DNA from 2 places in the Actinopolymorpha sp. B17G11 genome. Region 1 is predicted to be linked to the other one. Evidence: predicted binding sites of a transcription regulator. Region 1 holds the regulator's gene; the other holds the start of a gene.

Region 1 (4,417 bases):
AGGAGCTGGCACAGCTCATGGAGGCCTCGGGCGGCGGGACACTCGGCCTCTTCTCGTCCCGCCGCGCCGCGCAGGACGCCGCGGCAGCGGTTCGGGAACGCCTCGGCCTCGAGGTGCTCTGCCAGGGCGAGGGGCAGCTGGCGGAGCTGCATCGCCGGTTCGTGGACGAGCCGCGGACGTCGTTGTTCGGCACCTTGTCGCTCTGGCAGGGACTGGACGTGCCGGGCGACACCTGCCAGCTCGTGGTCATCGACCGCATTCCGTTCCCGCGTCCCGACGACCCGCTCGCCTCGGCCAGGCAGCGCGCCGTCGACGAGGCCGGCGGCAACGGCTTCATGGCGGTGGCGGCGACCCATGCCGCACTGCTGCTCGCCCAAGGCGTCGGCCGGCTGATCCGGCGTTCGTCCGACCGCGGGGTGGTCGCCGTGCTCGATCCCCGGCTGGTCACGGCCCGCTACGGCGGCTTCCTGCGGGCGTCACTGCCACCGATGTGGTTCACGCCCGACCGCGACGTCGCCGTCGGAGCGCTGCAGCGTTTGCGCGCCGCCCGCGACGCCTGATCAGTCCGGCATGCGTACGCAGATCGCGATCGGGGTCTGTTGGCGGCCCTGACCGAACGGGTTGTCCCGGAACAGTTCGCAGAAGAAGCCGGGGCGGCGATCGGTGTCGTGTCCCAATACGTCACGGCCGAGGTCGTTGGAGTCGATGACGACGGTGCCCGCCAGCGTCCCGGCGATGTCCTCGGGGAGCTGGGCAGTCACGGCGTCGGTGATGGCCGTGGCCACCTTGCCAGGGTCCTTGGGCGGAAGCTTCGCCGAGACATTGGACGGGAACGCCGAATAGGACGTCGGGCCGTCGATCGCGTTGACCCGGTGCCCGGCCACGACGTAGAACCATCCGCGCTGGCGGACGGCCTTGCCGACGACACTGGCTGCTGCCGCTGCCAGGATCCTGGGAAGGCCCGCCTCGTTGATCGCCAGCTGCATCGTCCAAGGGCTGCCGAGTCCGATGCCGTGCGGCGTGCGCTGGACCAGCCGGGAGAGGACCCTGGCCGCGGGTCCCGGGTCGATCTCCCAGGTGAAGTAGGACCGTCCCTGCGAGATCGCCACGATCTTCTCGCTCACCACGACGTACCACGGTCCCTCGAAGACCCCGCTGAAGTGGGGACTCTCCGCGACATGGCGCGCGGCATCGCGGACGTAGGCCGTCACGCGGGTCGGCACGTCGTCGCCGCGGGCGAAGAGTTCAGTCTGGAGGGGGATGCGTGCCCATCGCATCCCTTCGACCTCCACGACCAGACTCTTGCCGTCGTTCGGGGCCAACGGGTCCTTCGCCGGCGGTGGATCGTGCGGGACAGCGGACCGCGCGTGGTCAGCTCCTGACGTCGCGTCGGTCCCCGTCGTGGAGTTTGTCATGCTGCTCCCGGTCGTCAGGTGGTGTGCGCGGCACCCTGACAGGTCAGACGCGCCGCAGGACCGCGACGACCTTACCGAGGATCACGGCGTCGTCTCCAGGAATCGGCTCATAGGCCGGGTTGTGCGGCAGCAGCCAGACCTGCTTGCCGCGCCGGCTGTAGGTCTTGACGGTGGCCTCACCGTCGATCATCGCCGACACGATCTCGCCCAGCTCGGCCGTGGGTTGCTGGCGAACCACCACCCAGTCGCCGTCGCAGATGGCCGCCTCGACCATCGAGTCTCCCTTGACCTTGAGCAGGAACAGCTCACCTTCGCCCACCAGCTGACGGGGGAGCGGCATGATCTCCTCGACAGCCTGCTCGGCGAGGATCGGTCCACCGGCGGCGATCCGGCCTACCACGGGCACGAACGCCGGCGTGGGATGAGCGTCACCGCTGTCGGTCTCGTCGTACGTCGTCATCCGGGCACTCGAGACGGCCCGGCGGTGCGTGTCGGGGAACAAGACCTCGAGCGCGCGGGGTCGGTTGGGGTCGCGCCGGATGAACCCCTTGGTCTCGAGGACGCGGAGCTGGTGGGCGACCGATGAGGACGAGGTCAGACCGACGAGCTCGCCGATCTCGCGCATGGCAGGTGGATATCCCCGGTTTTCGACCGACTCGCGGATGACTTCCAGGATTCGGCGCTGCCTGGGCGTGAGGCCGGTGGCGTCCGGCGGCCCGTCGGGCAGTTCGCGCACGGCCGCGGTGGAGGAGTCGCGATCGGACTTCTTCCGCTTGGGCATAGCGGTGTTCTCCTTCCGAGGGTTTCCAGGAAGGGCTCCCGGGTTCCCGCCGGGTGCCCACATCGAGGAGCGTAGGGCCTCCGTCATCCACTTTCAAACATCTGTTCGACGGCGTGTCGCGAGCGTGTCGCGGACCGTGCAGGACGCCGGTCGCGCCCACCTGGCCGATGGGGGTCTGCCTGGCCGACGTGGGCGGGGCTGGTCCTCTCTTATGGGAGAACCTGTGGCCTCGAACCTATTTTCGACCCTGCGGTCTGGCGGGCTGTCGGTGGGATGGTGTAGAAAATCGTCCAGGCGTTCGATCGAACAGTCGTTCGACGTCGAGCAAGGTCGAGGTTCGTTCTCTCGCCGTAGGAGGTCGGCACATGAGCAGCAGTGCGCCAGTCGTGCACATCGACGAGTTCCGTTCCCGGCGGACCTCTCGGGCGGGCGCGCCCCACCTCCCGGAGGCACTGTCGGACAGTGGACGGCTCGAGGCGGTCCCCCGCAGGGCCGCCGCCGAGCGCACTCCGGCGCGAGTCCGGCGCGGTCCACGGCCGCGGTTGGTGCGGGCGTGTCATCGAGGGCTGGTGGCGGGTGAGCCCGTGCAGGCGCCGGTCACCCTGACCCGGCGGGGCCGGGTCACCGTTCTGGTGATGACGCTGGTCTTCCTCGCGCTCGGCGTCCTCGGCTCGGTTGTCCTGTTGCAGGGCGCGTCGGCCGCCGACGCGGGCTCTGACGGTGGTCAGTCGGTCCGGACCAGGACGGTGACGGTGGCGCCAGGGCAGACGCTGTGGGAGATCGCCGCACGAGTGGATCCTGATGCCGACATCCGGGCCACGGTCGAGGAGATCTCCCGGCTCAATGGCCTGACGAGTGCGGGTGACCTGGAGATGGGCCAGTCACTCGTGGTCCCAGTTCGTTCCGGTGGCTGACATCGCCGCCCCGAAGGTCTGGCCGGCGACACGCCCGGCTATCGCGGGTTCTGTCCCGCCTTGCGCCACCTGACCTGCAGCGACGCGGGGAGAGGAGTGTCGCCGGCGCGTCGAAGCTTGCATGGGTCTGGCGACCGACGTACGGTACCCCTAGATATGGTAGTTACAGAGCTGTAAGTCGTCCACAGGTTGTGATTCGAAGCCCACAGGTTCTCCCCAGGGAATCCACAGTCTCATCCCCAGGAGAAGCGCGATCTGGGCCCCGAACCAGGACATGTCGGGCAGATCTTGACGGCAGGGCCCGATCATCTGATCACCGCCGCCTGGACCCCGAGGAGCGCGCGTCATGCACTGCCCTTTCTGTCGACACCTCGACAGTCGCGTCGTCGACAGTCGTACGACCGACGACGGCACCGCGATCCGGCGCCGTCGCCAGTGCCCTGAGTGCGAGCGTCGCTTCACGACCGTCGAACAGGTCACCCTCGCCGTGGTGAAGCGCTGCGGAGTGACCGAGCCGTTCAGTCGGGACAAGGTCGCGGCCGGTGTGCGCAAGGCGTGCAAGGGACGGCCCGTCGACGAAGATGCCCTCGCGCTCCTCGCACAGCGCGTCGAGGACGAGATCCGGGCTAGCGGTTCGGCCGAAGTTCCGTCGCACGAAGTCGGGCTCGCGATCCTCGGTCCGCTGCGGGAACTCGACGAGGTCGCCTACATGCGGTTCGCAAGTGTCTACCGGAGCTTCGGGAGCCTGTCCGACTTCGAGACCGAGATCGCGCTTCTGCGCGCCGAGCGGGCCGAGACGGTTCCCGAACCCACACCCGAGCGGGAATCCGCCCACCCCTAGGAGCAGGGCCACGACGGCCGAACGGGACCAGGTGGAGAACGGCTCGCCACAGACCCGTTCCTGGGCAGGCGAGGGGAAGCGTCCGGACCAGGAACACCAACACACCAGAAGGAACCAAGGAGAGGCAGCATGACGGAGACGGTGAGCGGCTCAACCCGCGGGGGGGCGAGGGGACGTACGAATAAGGGGCTGAAGATCTCGAGGGTCTTCACGAAGCCCGGTTCGCACCCCTACGACGAGGTGACCTGGGAGCGCCGCGACGTCGTACAGCAGAACTGGAAGACCGGCGAGACCGTCTTCAGCCAGAAGGGCGTGGAGTTTCCCGACTTCTGGTCGGTGAACGCCTCGACGATCGTCACCACGAAGTACTTTCGGGGTGCCGTCGACACCCCGCAGCGGGAACAGAGCCTGAAACAGCTCATCGACCGGGTGGTCAAGACCTACCGACAGGCAGGCGAGGAGCACG
Region 2 (4,417 bases), on a different contig from region 1:
GGGCGACGCCGAGGCCCCGGACGGCCCCCCGCCACGCCGGTCCGTAGCTCGTCGCGTCGCCGTCGACGCGGGCGACGACCCGGTCGCGGATGTCCCACCCGCGCCGGGCCAGGAGCTCCAGCGGATCCGCGGTGGTCCCGGTTCCCCCGTTGCGGTGCACGATGATGCTCACGGCGCGATGGCCCGCCGGGGCGAGGCTCGGGTCGTCGGGTGCGCGCACCACCACCGTCGGTGACTCACGGGCGTCGTCTCCGTGGAAGACGGTCTCGTGCAGGAGGTCGTCCGCTGCGTCGGCCAGACCGACGTGGACGAGTGGGGGAGGCAACGGGTCCCGCAGCGTCCGGGCAGAGCGGCGCATGGCCCGCGGCGGCCGGGCCAGGAGGCTTTTGGCAACGGTGCGTACGTCGACGCCGGACACGACGACATCAGCCGCCAGGCGCTCCCCGCCACGCAGCTCCACACCACTGACGGCACCGTCGCCTCGGATCGCCACCGCCTCGGCCTCGAGGCGTACGGTCACGGCACGTTCGTCGAGCCGCTGGCCCAGGGCGTCGACAAGGGCGCCGAACCCGCCCGCGCAGGTCCAGATGCCGAACGTCCGTTCGACGTACGCACGCACCGCCGTGAAGCTTGGCGCGTCCGCGGGGCCCGAACCCGTCGCGAGCACCGGATACTCGAGCAGCTTCCTGGTACGGACGTCGGTCAGTCGGCGCCGGGCAAAGGCCCGCAACGACCGACCGGGAGCGAGGGCCCACACCCCATGGGGGCCGAGGCTTCGTACGCCGGAGAACGGAACTTCGAGCACCCGGGTCCGAAGCAACTCCCAGGTCGGGGCGAGGTCGTCGACGACCGCCTCCCAGGCCGCACCCGCGGTGGAGCCCAGCGCTGCCTCGACCGCGCGTCGTTGGCCGGATCTGCTGCCCACTGGAAGGTCAAGGGCGGTGCCGTCGGAGAAGACGTGCCGGCGCGGCGTGGGTAGCGGCGCGAGTTCGAGGACCCGCTCCAGCGGTCGGCCCGACTTGCGGAACAGGTCACGCAACGTGGCTGGCAGTGTCACCGCGGCTGGTCCAGCATCCCAGCGGAACCGGCCGACTGCGGGGTCGTCGCGTTCGGCCGTACGCACGACCCCGCCGAGGTGGGAGGAACGCTCCAGCAGGGTGACGGCGTGTCCCAGCTTGGCGAGGCGCGCGGCTGCCGCCAGGCCGCCCAGCCCGCCTCCGATCACCACGACCCGAGCCACAGACGTCGGAGCGTAGTCGTTCGTGGACGCCCGGCGTGTCGGGGGTGCCCAGGGATTCCCCTGGGGAACTACCTAGGAACGAATGAGTACGTCGCCGGATAGTCGCGAAACCTTCCAGTCGCGAGGATTTCGGACATGGAACGACCACGGCCCGTGGCAACGCGCGGCGGACAAGGACAGCCCTAGTCAGGCGGCGCGACGACACCTCGGCGGCCGAGGTTGCGAGCGGTGGAGCGGTTGGGCCCCCACGGGGGTGGGGCCCAGCCGCTTCGCCATGTCTGGGGTGTGCGGCGCCGCGCGGGCCGCCCCGCCCGGGAGACAGCCCGCGCGGACTCTGTGGGGCCGACGGCCGATCACCTGCTGCCCGACACCACCGGCGCGTCGTGCCCGCAGCGCCAGGCCCTGGGGGTGAGCGTGCAGCCCGACGCCGTACGCCAGCGCCTCGTCGACGCGAGATCCCGTGCCGGCGGCAGGACGCTCGACGACGCCGGAGTTGTAGCCGGTTCACCGCTGGAGTGGGCGGCCCACGGACCGGGGGAGACCGCGTCCGGCCGCGGTTCATGATCAAGAGGTAGGTAACGGGGAAACATGGCCCGCGATCGCCAGGTTTCCGCCTCTTGATCATGAACCTGGATCTCGGGACGGTTGGCCGCCAGCCGCCAGCCGCCAGCCGCCAGCCGCCAGCCGCCAGCCGCCAGCCGCCAGCCGGCGGTCGGCGGTCGGCGGTTGACTGTCGGCGGTTGTCGGTGGTCCCTGCGAGACTCCGGGCCGTGATCGCAACAGGGCAGCGTGCCCAGTCCTCAGACCGCGGCGACGGGTTCTTGACCTGGTTGTCGCGCCGGGCTACATTTGCCATTGTTCGAACATGCGTTCGATCTCGTCCGTCGGGGAGTCGGGTCCCCGGCGGGCGAACTGCCCGGTGCGACAGCTCGACCCTGTCGCGGCGGGCGCCAGTTGGGTCCGGGCGAGGTGCGCAGGGCAGGGGAAGTGCCTCGCCCGGCGGCTGGTGCGACGAGCTCGAAGCCGAGGTTGTCGCCGGGCGCGTGCCGACTGCGTTGCGTCGGTGCCGTCCGGCTTTCGTGAAAGGAGTCCCGCATGCGGACGCACGCGACACCTGAGTTTCAGGCACCGCTCGGACCGGGCGTCTTCGTCGCGCTGGAGCGTGCCCGTGCCTCCCTCGCCGAGGCGGAGTTGGCCGCGACGCCTGCAGAGCGCTACGTCGCCGCGCACATCGCAGCGCTGCGCACCGCCGCCGCGGTCCTGGCCGGACGGTCCAGGCCAAGCGGCCGGCGCGGGCAGCGCGATGCCTGGACGATGCTCGCCCGCGTCACGCCGGAGCTGGGCGAGTGGGCGGCCTTCTTCGCGGCCGGCGCGGGTAAGCGGGCGGCCGCCGAGGCCGGTCTGCGTCAGGCGGTGACCGACCGGGAGGCGGCCGATCTCGTCCGCGATGCCGAACGCTTTCTGGCAGACGTCGAACGGCTGCTCGAACTCCCGCATCAACCGCCCCTGCCGAGGGACGGAGACCTCCTCGACGAGCCGGGCGAGGTGAGCCGCGCCGCCGTGCCGCAGCCGCGGGCTCGCGACACGGCCGCCTGACCTCTGGGCGCCTGGACAAATAGGCTGGTAGCAGTTGTCCATGCGAACGAGGAGGCACAGTCCCGTGCCCGAGTGCGGCCGGTCCGCTGATGGCTCTGACCCCCGCGCGCAACGTGGAGAGGCGGCCAGCGGCGCGGGCCATCGTCGTGCCGTCCGCAGCGAGGTGGTTTGGCGCCTGGTTCGCACGATCCTGGCCGAGCAGTCCGCCGTAGCAGGGCACGCCCAGCTCGACGTCGTCGACGCTGGTGGTGGCACTGGTCACCTCGCCGTTCCGCTCGCCGAGCTCGGACACCGGGTCACCGTCGTCGATCCCAGTCCTGACTCGCTCGCTGCGCTGAAGCGGCGGGCCGACGAGGCAGCGGTCACCGGTTCCGTCCAGGCTGTGCAGGGCGATGTCACGGACCTGCCGGAGCTTGTCGGCGCGGCGGGCGCCGACCTCGTGCTGTGCCACAGCGTCCTCGAGGTCGTCGATGACCCGGGCGCTGCCCTCGAGTCGATGGCGGCTGTCCTGCGCCCGGGCGCCGCCCTCAGTCTGGTGGCCGCGAACCGGTACGCCGTCGTCCTGGCCAAGGTCATTGGCGGGCACTTGTCCGACGCCCGCGCCGTCCTGGCGGAGCCGGCCGACGGGTGGCAGCCGGAGGGGCCGACGCCGCGCAGGTTCACCGCCACCCAACTCCGCCGGGCGGTCGGGAACGTCGGGCTTGTCGTCCTTGCCGAGCACGGTGTGCGGGTATTCGCCGATCTGGCCCCAGCGACCCTCGCCGACGAGCCGTCGGCCGCCGCGGCACTGCTCGAACTGGAGGCAACTGCCGCGGAACACCCGACGTTCCGTGCCATCGCGACCCAGATCCACCTGCTTGCTCGGCGAGTGTGATCAACCGCTGATCGTCAGGTACCGTGTGACCCGCGAGCGACCATCCGGGCCTGGCTCCATATGCGTGACATATGCGGAACAGTGCGCCGGTAACCGTCGAACGTGAGAGGTCGGCTACCGTGCTGGTCCAAGCCTGCTTAGACTGCATCTAGGCCCGAAGATCGAACACAGCAAAGCTCGAAACACGGCAGTGTCCCGTTGGAGGTCAGGTGCCTCTCTCCGACCACGAGCAGCGGTTGCTCGAGCAGATGGAGCGGGCCCTTGCTGCCGAGGACCCTAAGCTCGCCTCGGCGCTGCGAGGGGTCGATCTACGCACCCGACAACGCCGCCGCGCAGCACTCGGTGCGGTGGTGTTTGTTGTCGGCATGGTGCTGATGCTCGGCGGCGCGATCATGATGACGACCGGGCGCAGTGTCGCCGCCTACATCGTGGTCAGCGTGCTCGGCTTCCTTGTCATGCTGGTGTCGGCCTACTACGTCGCGACCAGTGTGCGGCACATGCCCGCGGCCGGCGAGATGTCCAAGGTCGTCCCCATTCGCGGGCGCGGCGGCCGGCGACCCAAGGCCAAGGCGAAGGCGAAGGCCAGTGGGACGTTCATGCAACGCATGGAGGAACGCTGGAGACGACGCCGCGAGTCCGGCTTCTGACCGACTCGCTCCTCTGAGCTGGCTCTCAGGTCCGGCACTTGGCGGAGAATCCGCGTCTTG

The links. Region 1 encodes LexA, which represses DNA repair genes until DNA is damaged. Its sites were predicted from a motif close to TCGAACANNTGTTCGA; they were not measured.
Region 2: a site for LexA is predicted at 2,100-2,115, ahead of ABN028_RS14285 (SAV_6107 family HEPN domain-containing protein). Genes of this name have one in related genera too.

Annotation. Positions count from the first base shown of each region.
Region 1 covers NZ_JBEFTW010000002.1:260,562-264,978, forward strand. Annotated here, with positions in the region: gene ABN028_RS03540 (ATP-dependent DNA helicase) at 1-560, shown strand, start outside; gene ABN028_RS03545 (hypothetical protein) at 561-1,415, opposite strand; gene lexA (transcriptional repressor LexA) at 1,459-2,196, opposite strand; gene ABN028_RS03555 (LysM peptidoglycan-binding domain-containing protein) at 2,562-3,110, shown strand; gene nrdR (transcriptional regulator NrdR) at 3,457-3,951, shown strand; gene ABN028_RS03565 (vitamin B12-dependent ribonucleotide reductase) at 4,081-4,417, shown strand, end outside.
Region 2 covers NZ_JBEFTW010000011.1:132,095-136,511, forward strand. Annotated here, with positions in the region: gene ABN028_RS14275 (phytoene desaturase family protein) at 1-1,240, opposite strand, end outside; gene ABN028_RS14280 (hypothetical protein) at 1,469-1,804, shown strand; gene ABN028_RS14285 (SAV_6107 family HEPN domain-containing protein) at 2,336-2,836, shown strand; gene ABN028_RS14290 (methyltransferase domain-containing protein) at 2,901-3,710, shown strand; gene ABN028_RS14295 (SCO2097 family morphological protein) at 3,920-4,357, shown strand.